DNA from 3 places in the Bradyrhizobium sp. Unk1 genome. Region 2 is predicted to be linked to each of the others. Evidence: predicted binding sites of a transcription regulator. Region 2 holds the regulator's gene; each other region holds the start of a gene.
What was found. Region 2 encodes PhoB, which activates phosphate uptake and scavenging genes when phosphate is short. Its sites were predicted from a motif close to TGTCATNNANCTGTCAT; they were not measured.

Region 1 (4,183 bases), on a different contig from region 2:
CCTCATGCCGGACCGGGCTAACCAACGGGAATTCGACCATGTCGGACCTAGACCGTAACTACGCTTCTCCTTTCGGCAGGGCCGCCGGGCGTGTTGACGCCGCGACGGTCGATGCCGGCCTGCGCGCCTATATGCTGCGCATCTACAATTACATGAGCATCGGCCTCGCCATCACCGGCCTGGCCGCGCTCGGCGTCTATATGGCCGCCGTGACCGACGTTCCGACTCCGGAAGCCGTCCGCGTCGGCAAGCTGTTCCTGACGCCGTTCGGCTACGCGATGTTCGTCAGCCCCCTGAAGTGGCTGTTCATGCTCGCGCCGCTCGCAATGGTGTTCGTGATCTCGGCGGGCATCAACCGCCTCGCCCCCTCGACCGCGCAGATCCTGTTCTGGGTGTTCGCGGCGCTGATGGGCATCTCGCTATCCTCGATCTTCCTGGTGTTCACGCACACCTCGATCGTGCGGGTGTTCTTCATCACCGCGGCCACGTTCGGCGCGCTCAGCCTCTACGGCTACACGACCAAGCGTGACCTGACCGGAATGGGCTCGTTCCTGTTCATGGGCCTGATCGGCATCATCATCGCGAGCCTGGTCAACCTGTTCCTGGTGAGCTCGATGCTGCAGTTCATCGTGTCCGTGGTCGGCGTGCTGGTGTTCGCTGGCCTCACCGCCTGGGACACCCAGCGGCTGAAGAACGACTACATCTACGGCTACGCCTCGGCCGGCGGTGACATCGCAGAGCGTGCGGCCATTACCGGCGCGCTGTCGCTGTACCTGAACTTCATCAACCTGTTCACGCTGCTCCTGCAGCTCCTCGGCCAGCGCGACTAAGCGCTTCGACGAGGGAACGGATACGAACCCCGGCCGAGAGGCCGGGGTTTTTGTTTGGGCCGGGATGCGCCGCACGCCCGTAGCCCGGATGAAGCGAAGCGCAATCCGGGACAGGCCTATCTGCGGATACGACGGCCCCGGATTTCGCTGCGCTTCATCCGGGCTACGAGCGTCACCTCTCTCCTCGTCCTTGCGAGCGCAGCGAAGCAATCCAGGGACCCTCCGCGGGCGCATTTCTGGATTGCTTCGCTGCGCTCGCAATGACGGCGGCGAGGCGGCTTCGCCCCCTTCCAGCCGTCTCGGGAAGGCTCTAATCTTCCTCCCATGTCCGCACCTGAGATCAGGCCCGCCATTGAGGCCGACCTTCCCGCCATCACCGCCATCTACCAGCAGGCCGTTCGCGAGGGCACGGCGACGTTCGAGCTGGAACCGCCCGACCTCGCCGAGATGACGCGCCGCTACCGCGCATTGATCGACGGCGGCTATCCCTATTTCGTCGCCATCCTCGACGGCCGCGTCGCCGGCTATGCCTATGCCGGCGCCTACCGGCCGCGGCCGGCCTACCGCTTCACGGTCGAGAACTCGATCTATCTCGATCCCTCGTTCCACCGCCGCGGCATCGGCTCGTTGCTGCTGGAGCGGCTGATCACCGAATGCGAGGCGCGCGGCTTCCGCCAGATGATCGCGGTGATCGGCGATTCCGCCAATGCCGGTTCGATCGGCGTGCACACGCGCGGCGGTTTCAAGATGATCGGCACGCATCCCAATGTTGGCCTGAAATTCGGCCGCTGGCTCGACACGGTGATGATGCAACGCGACCTCGGCGAGGGCGCGAGCACCGTGCCAACCAAGTAGGACAGTCTCGTAGGGTGGGCAAAGCGACTTGTCCGCCGTAGCTCGGAGAGCGAAGGCGGAAGCGTGCCCACCATTTGCGACGACAGGGAAAGGACGTGGGCACGGCGTTTTGCGCCTTTGCCCACCCTACGGCACCGCTCGTGCGGCTACACCACCGCCAGCTTGCGATCGATCACCAGCAGCACGCGCTCGAGCTCGTGGCCGCGGCGCAGGATCAGGCCGGTCGCCGAGATCACGCTGTACATGCCCTGCTTGCGCGCCAGCCGCGGATCTTTCTCGATGCGGTAGATCGGCACCTCCGAGGCGCGGCGGAAGACCGAGAACACCGCACGGTCCTTCAGGAAGTCGATGGCATAATCGCGCCACTCGCCGTCGGCGACCATGCGGCCGTAAAGGTTGAGGATGCGGTTTAGTTCCAGCCGGTTGAATGTCACCCGGTTGGGTTGGGCATTCGCAGCGGCGGGGCGCGCCACTGCGCGCTGCTCGCTCGGATCGGCATCCTCCGGCGTCAGACTCATCGAGCGCCTCCTCATCTCGCGGCATGACCGCATCCGCGAAGACCGTCCCCGGAACCGCGGATCATGACAGTTGCATGATCGCGCCAACTGTTCCCCGCCGCAAGGGGCTCTTCACTCAACTCATTGAATCGGGTGCGAAACGGAGCACACGCAGGAGTGGAACTCTGTCGCGGCAAACCGTCACGGGATCGTTAGAAGGAATCTTGATATCGCCGCTTTTCCGCCAAGCGCCTGCCGCCCTGCATTGCGAAAAGACCTATGTGCGTTGACCCGGTCCTTTCGGTTCCGGATTCCTCAGCCCCCAGCCCCCCGGGGCCGTCGGGATCGGGTCTGTACGCGCGACAAGGAGGGCCAACGCAAGTTGGTCCTTTTTGGTTTGTGTCGGGACGTTTGCGGCACGACCTACCAACGCTCTCTCTCTCGTGTCAGCGCGAACACACTCTCCCCTCATCCTGAGGAGCCGCGAAGCGGCGTCTCGAAGGATCGAGGCCGAGTTTCAGCAGCGGGCCTTTCATGGTTCGAGACTGCGCGCGAGGGCGCACTCCTCACCATGAGGAGTTAGATTGAGTGCGGCGCTAAAGGGATAATCGGATCTAGTGGAGCGACGTGTAGGCTGCGCCGAGCATCGCACCCGGCTTCTCACGGCTGCCGTCCTGGACATAGACCACAGCGCCGTCGACGCCGTCGCGCGTGAGATTTTCCAACGGCACCGTCCAGCTTTCCGGACGTCCATTCCAGTCGCCGACCTTGAGCAGGTTGCGCACGACGTTGTGATAGGTGATCTGCTGTCCGCGATTTTCGCCGCGGCTGATTGCGATCGGCACCGATTTCGTGATCGAGCAGATCCAGACCTCGCCGTGCGAGACCGCCGACTCCTTGCTCGCCGCCACCGAGACGTTGATCTGCTTGCCGGCAAGCGACATCGTCACCGGCACGCTCATCACGCCCGTGCCCTTGTCGGTCTTGCCGATCGCGCTCTCGATGCCGACGCGATCGCTGCCGATGACATGCGTCGAACCATTGACCACGACTTGCGGCGTATAGACCTCGCGGTCGCCGCGCATGCGCGAATAGGCGCGCTGCCGCGCCGAGAAGCGCGAATCCGCAAGCGTGTCCTTCCAGCCGAGATAATCCCAATAGTCGATCGGCATGCTCAGCGCGATGATCGACGGGTCGTTGGAGAGATCGCCGATGACCTGGTCGGCGGGCGGGCAGGACGAGCAGCCCTGCGATGTGAAGAGCTCGACCACGGCGCGGGGATCAGCCTCGGCGGGACGGATGACGGCGACGATGGCACAGATGCCGAGCGCTCCCGACCAGAGTGCACCGGACCAGCGCGAAACCAGATTAGAAGCCATCATTGCAGTCATGTTGAACGTCACACCTCGCACGCGTGGGGGGAATATCCTATCGCCTGATGGTCACCGTAGTCTTACGGGCATCGTACATTCAACCGTCCAGGGCGAGGTTTTCCGCCGGCCGGAGCCATCGGAGGCGTTGTCGCAACGCACGAAGGCGGCCTTGTGATAGGCCGCCCTCGTTTAACCTTCTACTCACGTCGCGGTGAGCCACCGTTCACAAATTCGCGCTTAGGCCGCGAGCTTGCGCAGCACGTAGTGCAGAATGCCGCCGTTCCGGTAGTAATCGAGCTCGTCCAGCGTATCGATGCGGCAAAGCAGCGAAACGCGCTGCAACGAACCGTCGCCGGAGACGATCTCCGCGGTCAGCTTCTGGCGCGGCTTCAGCTCGCCGACCAGGCCGCGCAGCGTGACCTTCTCGTCGCCCTTCAGGCCGAGCGAGGACCAGGAGGTGCCTTCCTCGAAGGTCAGCGGCAGCACGCCCATGCCGACCAGGTTGGAGCGGTGGATACGCTCGAAGCTCTGGCAGATCACGGCGCGGACGCCGAGCAGGCGCGTGCCCTTCGCAGCCCAGTCGCGCGAGGAGCCGTTGCCGTATTCGGCACCGGCGAACACCACCAGC
Region 2 (4,183 bases):
CTCGGCCTGAACAAGACGATGGCGAACCTGCCGGTCACCATCAACAACTTCGTGCAGAGCCCCTACGCCTATTGGAAGCAGCTTGCCTGGAGCGGCGCGCTGCTGATCACCCTGACCGTTCTTGCCCTGAATATTGGTGCGCGCATCCTTGGCGCCGAGAGGACCGCAAAATGAGTGAGCTTTCCGTATCGATGAGCGCGGCCGGTGGCCTGCCCCAGGCGCCGGTGCTGCCCGAAGCCCCGGCCAAGGTGACGGTGCGCAACCTCAACTTCTATTATGGCGAGCACCACGCGCTGAAGAACATCAATCTGGCGCTCGGCACCAACCGCGTCACGGCGTTCATCGGTCCGTCGGGCTGCGGCAAGTCCACCCTGCTGCGCATCTTCAACCGGATGTACGACCTCTATCCGGGCCAGCGCGTCACCGGTCAGCTCATGCTCGACCAGACCAACATCCTCGACCCCAAGCTGGACCTCAATCTGCTGCGCGCCCGCGTCGGCATGGTGTTCCAGAAGCCGACGCCGTTCCCGATGACGATCTACGAAAACATCGCCTTCGGCATCCGTCTCTACGAGAAGATCTCGAAGTCCGAGATGGACGACCGCGTCGAGAAGGCGCTGCGCGGCGGCGCGCTGTGGAACGAGGTCAAGGACAAACTCAACGCCTCCGGCCTGTCGCTCTCCGGCGGCCAGCAGCAGCGCCTCTGCATCGCCCGCACGGTCGCGGTGCGGCCCGAGGTGATCCTGTTCGACGAGCCCTGCTCGGCGCTCGACCCGATCTCGACCGCGAAGGTCGAGGAACTGATCCAGGAGCTGTCCGAGAACTACACGATCGCGATCGTCACCCACAACATGCAGCAGGCGGCGCGCGTCTCCGACAAGACCGCCTTCATGTATCTCGGCGAGCTGATCGAGTTCGACGACACCAGCAAGATCTTCACGTCGCCGACCGACCGGCGCACGCAGGATTACATCACCGGCCGGTTCGGCTGAGGAGACGGAACATGGGTTCTGAACATACCGCAAAGGCCTTCGACACCGACCTCCAGGAGCTCACGCGCCTGGTCGCCGAGATGGGCGGCATCGCCGAGCGCATGATCGTCGATTCCGTCGACGCGCTGATCCGCCGTGACGTCGCGCTCGGCCAGCGTGTCGTCACCATCGACGCCGAGCTCGACGCGCTTCAGAAGAAGATCGAGGAGCGCGCCGTGCTCACCATCGCGCGCCGCCAGCCGATGGCGGTGGATCTGCGCGAGATCGTCGGCGCCATGCGCGTCGCGACCGATCTCGAGCGGATCGGCGACCTCGCCAAGAACATGGGCAAGCGCGTCGCGGCGCTGGAGACCGATTTCCATCCGCTCAAGCTGTTCCGCGGCCTGGAGCACATGACCGACCTCGTGCAGCAGCAGGTCAAGTCGGTGCTGGATGCCTATGCCGCGCACGATCTGCCGGCGGCGATGGCGGTGTGGAAGGGCGACGAGGAAGTCGACGCCATCTGCACCTCGCTGTTCCGCGAGCTCCTCACCTACATGATGGAGGATCCGCGCAACATCTCGTTCTGCATCCATCTGATGTTCTGCGCCAAGAACATCGAGCGCATCGGTGACCACGCCACCAACATCGCCGAGACCGTGTTCTACATGATCGAGGGCCAGGCGATCACCGACAAGCGGCCGAAGGGCGACATGACGACCTTCGCCACGACGGTCCCGAACACTTAAGGAGCGACGACACCATGGGCGCACGCATTATGGTGGTTGAGGACGAGGAAGCTCTCACCGAGCTTCTCCGCTACAACCTCGAAGGCGACGGCTATGACGTCGAGACGGTGATGCGCGGCGACGATGCCGACACCCGCCTCAAGGAGCACATCCCCGATTTGATCGTGCTCGACTGGATGCTGCCGGGCCTCTCCGGCATCGAGCTGTGCCGGCGGCTGCGCACCCGGCCCGAGACCAAGCAGCTCCCGATCATCATGCTCACCGCGCGTGGCGAGGAGAGCGAGCGGGTGCGGGGCCTTGCGACCGGCGCCGATGACTACATCGTCAAGCCGTTCTCGGTGCCGGAGCTGCTGGCACGCGTGAAGGGCCTGCTCAGGCGCGCCAGCCCGGAGCGGCTCGCCACGGTGCTCGCCTATGGCGACATCGAGCTCGACCGCGACAAGCGCCGCGTGGCGCGTTCGGGCCGGCCGATCGATCTCGGTCCAACCGAATATCGCCTGCTGGAGTTCTTCCTGGAGCATCCCGGCCGCGTGTTCTCGCGCGAGCAGCTGCTCGACAGCGTCTGGGGCCGTGACATCTACATCGACGAGCGCACCGTCGACGTCCATATCGGCCGCCTGCGCAAGCTGCTCAATCTCGGCCGCGAGCAGGACCCGATCCGCACCGTCCGCGGCGCGGGCTACGCACTGGACGATCGCTTTGCGAAGGCGGAGCAGGCGTAGGGTCCGCCGCAAGCCAGCAAACAAAAAGCGCGCCGGGTGGCGCGCTTTTTTCTTGCTCGATCGTCCCAGCCCTGTGCCGGGACAAGGTTGTCTGGAGCTAACTCAGCGCGGACCCGGCTTCGCCGGCGCGCGACGGCGATCGGCCGCGGGCTGATACGCCACGCGCGAGTGCTGGGCGCAGTAGGGCAGGCCGGAGAGCGCCTTGCCGCCGCAGAAGAAGAAATCCGGGCTCGAGGGATCGCCGACCGGCCAGTGGCAGGTGGCCTCGTTCAGCTCCAGCAGCGACAGCCGCTGGCTCATCGGCACGACGTTGTCGTAGGTGACCGGTTCGGCCTCGACCTCGACCTCGAAGGCCTGCGCCAGCGCGGTGTTGCCGCGCGCGATCGGGCGGGTCACCCGCATCATGTGCTGGGCGGGGCGCGCCTTGCGCGGCCGGGGCGCTGCCGATGAAGGGCTCTTGGCGCGGCCCGACAGGCCGAGCCGGTGCACCTTGCCGATCACGGCATTGCGGGTCACATTCCCGAGTTCAGCGGCGATCTGGCTGGCCGAAAGTCCGGCCTCCCAGAGCTTTTTCAGCTGCTCGACGCGATCATCCGACCAGGTCAAAACGGTCATTGCACCCTTTCCTTCGCCGGCGCCTGCCATCCTGGCGGCCGCACGGCGAATGCCTAAGCTTCGAAAAACCCGTGCCGCCAGAATCCCTTAAGGCTCGCCGGGCGCGCCAGATGCGCCCGAACGCTTACGCCGGTACATGAGGACTTAGAGGATCAGAACTGCTGCACGAGATGTCGTATCTGACAAGCCAAACGCTACAATATGGCGTGACTCACGCGCAAGAGTCCGCCGACTCGCTTCCACATGTTCCGTGGCGGAAATACGCAAAATCGACACCGCAAGACTACGGATTCTGCGTTTCGCGAGGCTTTCCGGGCGGCATTGACACCGGTTTCACCAGGCATAAGATAGTCGTGCGTGCCGCCCTTAAAAGGCGGCACGTTTCGTTTTCCGGGCCGGTCAATGGTGCGTTGCGCAATGCACGCTCACACCGTCCGCAACATTCAAGTGATCGTCATGACTAACAGCGCAGCGCCGCACTTGCTCCCCGTTTTCGCCAGGTCCGACCTCGGTTTCGAGCGCGGCGAAGGCTGCTGGCTGATTGCGACCAACGGCGATCGCTATCTCGATTTCACCTCGGGCGTGGCGGTGAATGCGCTCGGCCATGCTCATCCTGCGTTGGTCAAGGCGTTGCAGGAGCAGGCCACCAAACTCTGGCACATGTCGAACCTGTTCCAGAGCCCGGACGGCGAGAAGCTTGCCGCGCGTCTGTGCAATGAAAGCTTCGCGGACTTCGTGTTCTTCTGCAATTCCGGCGCTGAAGCGCTGGAAGGTGTGATCAAGCTGGTCCGCCATCATCACTTCTCAAAGGGGCATCCGGAACGTTACCGCATCATCACCTTCGAAGGCGCCTTCCACGGCCGCACGCTGGCAACGCTCGCCGCGACCGGTTCGGCAAAATATCTCGAGGGGTTCGGCCCGCCGATGGACGGCTTCGACCAGGTCCCGCATGGTGATATCGAAGCCGTCAAGAAGGCGATCGGTCCGCAGACCGCCGGCATCCTGATTGAGCCGATCCAGGGCGAGGGCGGCGTGCGTTCGGCAACGCCCGCCTTCCTGAGGGCGTTGCGCCAGCTCTGCGACGAGAAGGGTCTGCTGCTCGCGTTCGACGAGGTGCAGACCGGCA
Region 3 (4,183 bases), on a different contig from region 2:
GAGATCTGCTTCCACGCCGCGGCGAGGATGATCAGCCCAGCCGCCTGGTTGCCGTCGAGCAGCGGATTCCAGTCGACACCCAGGCCGCGCAGATAGCGCGACAGCACGCCGAGCGAGGGATGCAGCATGAAGATCCAGAGCACGCCGACCACGGGCGGCGCCACCGCATAGGGCCAGATCAGCAGCGTGCGGTAGAGCATTGAGCCGCGCAGCGGCTTGTCCGCCATCACGGCGAGCAAGAGCGCGAAGGACAGCGACGAGACGGCGATGGCGAACGAAAAGACGAACGTACGGACGACCGCCTCGAAATAGGCGGGGTCTTTGAACAGCTCGATGTAATTCTCGAACCAGACAAAGGTGCTCGAGAGACCGAAGGCATCCTGGAGCAGGAAGGACTGGATGACCGCCTGCAGCGCAGGCCAGTAGAAGAATATCAGGACGATCGCGAGTTGCGGCGCAACCAGCGCGTAGGGCAATAGCTTTGACTGGAAAATGGCTTGCTTTTGCATGATGTCAGCTGAGCGGCAGGCCGGCTTACCGGCCTGCCGCTCATCGCCTCACTTGACGGCGGTCTTTTCGAACTGACGCAGCATCGTGTTGCCGCGCTCGACGGCGGCGTCGAGCGCCTGCTTGGCGGTCTTCTTGCCGGCCAGCGCCTGCTCGATCTCTTCCGACCAGACGTCACGGAGCTGAACCATATTGCCGAGACGCAAGCCGCGCGAATTCTCGGTCGGCTCCTTGTTGGTCAGTTCGAGCAGCGGGGTCTCGAGATAGGGCTGATCCTTGTAGAAACCTTCTTCCTTCGCCTTGGCGTAGGCCGCCTTGGTGATCGGCAGATAGCCCGAGGCCTTGTGGATGTAGACTTGGCGATCGGTGTCCGAGAGGAAGGTCAGGAATTTCGCAACGCCCTTGTATTCCTCGGCCGACTTGCCGCCCATGACCCAGAGCGAGGCACCGCCGATGATCGAGTTCTGCGGCGCACCCTTGGCGTCCGGATAGTAAGGCATCGGCACGGCGGTGAAGTTGAACTTGGCCTGCGCCTTGACGTTGCCGAAGAACGCCGACGAGGTCAGGTAGATCGGGCATTCGCCGGAGGTGAAGCGGCCTTCGCCGGTGTTGGTGCGGCCGGCATAGTCGTAGGTCTTGGTCTTCTGGAGTTCGACCAGGGTTTCGAGATGCTTGACCTGGAGAGGGCCGTTGAACTCGAGCACGGTGTCGAAACCGTCGAGGCCGTTGGCCTTGCTGGCGAGCGGCACGTTGTGCCAGGCGGAGAGCTGCTCGAGATTGACCCAGGTGACCCAGGAGCCGGAGAAGCCGCAGGTGTCATGACCCGCAGCCTTCAGCTTCTTGGCGGCCTCGAACGTTTCGGGCCAGGTCTTGGGGATATCGACGTTCGCCTTCTTGAGCTCGTCGAGGTTGACCCACATGACGGTCGACGACGAGTTGAACGGGAAGGACAGCATCTCGCCCTTCGAGGTCGAGTAGTAGCCGGTGATGGCGGGCAGGTAGATCTTGGGGTCGAACTTCTCGCCGGCCTCGGCCATCAGCTTGTAGACGGGCTTTACGGCGCCGGTCGCGGCCATCATGGTCGCGGTGCCGACTTCGAACACCTGCATGATGTGCGGGGCGTTGCCGGCGCGGAACGCCGCGATGCCGGCGTTCATCGTATCGGGATAGTTGCCCTTGTAGGTCGGGATCACCTTGTAGTCGGTCTGCGAGGCGTTGAAGTCGGTGGCGAGCTTGACGATGACGTCGTTGTTGGCGCCGGTCATCGCGTGCCACCACTGGATTTCGGTCACGGCCAAGGCCGGCGATGCGCCCATGCCGATCGTGATCGCAACTGCGGCAGCCGCCCCAAAGTGTCGAAGAGCCATCAAGTAAACCTCCCTTGGCCGTCAAAAAGAAGCGCTTGCGCTAGCAGCGCCATATGACGTTCACATGACTGTGTAAGCGGGAGAAACGAAAGCAGCAAGCGCGGCCAAAAGGGAAGCCGTCAAATAGGCGAATGCCGAGCGCGCAGCCTCCTCCGTTCGCGGTGCACATGCGTGCCCGCGCCGCAGTGCGGCATTTGCTCGGGTGAGGCGGCGAGGGCGTTTAGCGCTTGCGCTCGGGGCCGCAGACGGTGCCCTGCTCGACCATCGCGTCGATCTCCGATTTGGAGTAGCCGAACTCGCCGAGCACCTCCGCCGAGTGCTGGCTGAATTTCGGCGGCAGACGGCGCAGGCTCGGCTTGCTGCGATCGAGCCGGATCGGCGAGGCCACCCCCTTGTACCAGTCCTTCTCGATGACATCGCCGCGGGCGATCGTGTGCGCGTTCGTCAACGCCTGGTCGATCTTCTGCACGGGACCTGCGGGCAGGCCGGCGGCGAGCAGACGATTGCACAGCGGCTCGGCCTCGTGCTGGCTGAACACGGCGGCCAACTCGGCCCGCAGCGCCTCGCGATTGGCGATGCGGTCCTTGTTGCGGGCAAAGCGCGGATCGGTGCCGAGCTCGGGCTTGCCGATCTCCTTGGCAAGCTTGCGGAAGGTGCCGTCATTGCCGACACCGATGAAGATGTTGTCGGTCCTGGTCGGGAAGATCGCGTAAGGCACGAGGTTGGGATGCTCGTTGCCGGTGAGCGACGGCGGCTTGCCGTGCATGAAATAATTCGCGGTGTGCGGATGCATGATGGCGAGGCCGGTCTCGTACAGCGTCGTCTCCAGGAACTGGCCTTTCCCAGAGCGCTGTCGCTCCGACAGCGCCATCAGGATGCCGATCGCCGCATAGAGGCCGGTGGTGATGTCGACCAGCGGCACGCCGATCCGCATCGGACCGCTCTCGGGCGAACCGGTCGCCGCGATCATGCCGGTCATGGCCTGGATGATGGCGTCATAGCCGGGATTGCCGCCGCGCGGACCGTCGGCGCCGAAGCCGCAGATCCGGCAATGCACCAGGCGCGGGAATTTCTTGCTGAGCACATCGTTGCCGATGCCCCATTTCTCCAGCGTGCCCGGCTTGAAATTCTCGATCAGGACGTCGGCGGTCTCCAGCATCTTGAGCAGCACGATTCGGCCGCCCTCGGAGGCGAGGTCGAGGCCGATCGAGCGCTTGTTGCGGTTGATGCCGATGAAATAGGCCGCGTCTTCCTCATGGAACGGAGGGCCCCAGTCGCGCACCTCGTCGCCGGCGGGCGGCTCGACCTTGATCACGTCGGCGCCGTGGTCGGCGAGGATCTGGGTGCAGTAGGGACCGCCAAGCACGCGCGTGAGATCGATGACGCGCAGTCCGCTCATTGCGCCCAAAACGGCTTCAGTCATGCCTTCGCTTCCCCTGTGTCGGTCGTTGATCACAGGCGTAGCGAGGTTTTTTTGCGCCAGCAATGGCTTGGCGCGTAGGGGCGTATGCGGTGCCGCCGTGCAATCCCGCGGCGTGGCAACAACAAAACCAAAGGAAAGCGGCCGGCCCGAGGGGGATCTCGGGCCAGCCAATCCGCCGTTTGATCAGACGACCGTCAGGCGAACGTCGACATTGCCGCGCGTGGCATTGGAGTAGGGGCACACCTGGTGGGCCTTCTCGACCAGCGCTTCGGCTTCCGCGCGGGCAAGGCCCGGCAGCGAGACGGCGAGGTCGATGTCGAGACCGAAGCCACCGGCCGAGCGCGGGCCGATGCCGACGGTGGAGGTGACAGAGGCGTCAGCCGGAACCTTCGGGCCGCCCTGCGAGGCCACGAACTTCATCGCGCCGATGAAGCAGGCGGCATAGCCCGCCGCAAACAGCTGCTCGGGATTGTTGCCGGCGCCGCCTCCGCCGCCGAGCTCCTTCGGCGTGGTGAGCTTGACGTCGAGCGCGCCGTCGAGGGTCGCCGCATGGCCGTCGCGGCCGCCGGTGGCTTTGGCGCTGGTCTTGTACAGGACGTTCACGGACATTTTCGTCTCCTCGGGTGTTCGGGTTGGGGTGGAACCTACATCGCAAACAATTAGATTGCGCGCAATTGAAATTTGCATGCCTCACATTTAATTGTTCGCAATTGAATGTACGGCCGCCCGGTCCCAGAATGGAGGAAACCGCGTGAGATTCTCGATGCCCCGGAAATTATCGGCGCTGGACCCGCAGCGCCTCGACAACCAGATCTGCTTCGCGGTCTATTCGGCCGCGCATGCCTTCAACCGCGTCTACAAGCCGCTGCTCGACCGGCTCGGCCTG

Region 1: the regulator PhoB is predicted to act here: its motif matches at 2,267-2,283, upstream of AC5ZFO_RS32195 (DUF2794 domain-containing protein).
Region 3: the regulator PhoB is predicted to act here: its motif matches at 1,928-1,944, upstream of ugpB (sn-glycerol-3-phosphate ABC transporter substrate-binding protein UgpB).

Annotation. Positions count from the first base shown of each region.
Region 1 is NZ_JCAMOP010000030.1:75,127-79,309, forward strand. Features, by position in the region: gene AC5ZFO_RS32185 (Bax inhibitor-1/YccA family protein) at 39-830, shown strand; gene AC5ZFO_RS32190 (GNAT family N-acetyltransferase) at 1,155-1,685, shown strand; gene AC5ZFO_RS32195 (DUF2794 domain-containing protein) at 1,832-2,203, opposite strand; gene AC5ZFO_RS32200 (DUF1223 domain-containing protein) at 2,797-3,573, opposite strand; gene acnA (aconitate hydratase AcnA) at 3,793-4,183, opposite strand, start outside.
Region 2 is NZ_JCAMOP010000037.1:41,473-45,655, forward strand. Features, by position in the region: gene pstA (phosphate ABC transporter permease PstA) at 1-174, shown strand, start outside; gene pstB (phosphate ABC transporter ATP-binding protein PstB) at 171-992, shown strand; gene phoU (phosphate signaling complex protein PhoU) at 1,004-1,720, shown strand; gene phoB (phosphate regulon transcriptional regulator PhoB) at 1,735-2,442, shown strand; gene AC5ZFO_RS35540 (GcrA family cell cycle regulator) at 2,545-3,057, opposite strand; gene AC5ZFO_RS35545 (aspartate aminotransferase family protein) at 3,514-4,183, shown strand, end outside.
Region 3 is NZ_JCAMOP010000003.1:268,319-272,501, forward strand. Features, by position in the region: gene ugpA (sn-glycerol-3-phosphate ABC transporter permease UgpA) at 1-509, opposite strand, end outside; gene ugpB (sn-glycerol-3-phosphate ABC transporter substrate-binding protein UgpB) at 558-1,874, opposite strand; gene AC5ZFO_RS05445 (CaiB/BaiF CoA transferase family protein) at 2,095-3,297, opposite strand; gene AC5ZFO_RS05450 (organic hydroperoxide resistance protein) at 3,481-3,906, opposite strand; gene AC5ZFO_RS05455 (MarR family winged helix-turn-helix transcriptional regulator) at 4,061-4,183, shown strand, end outside.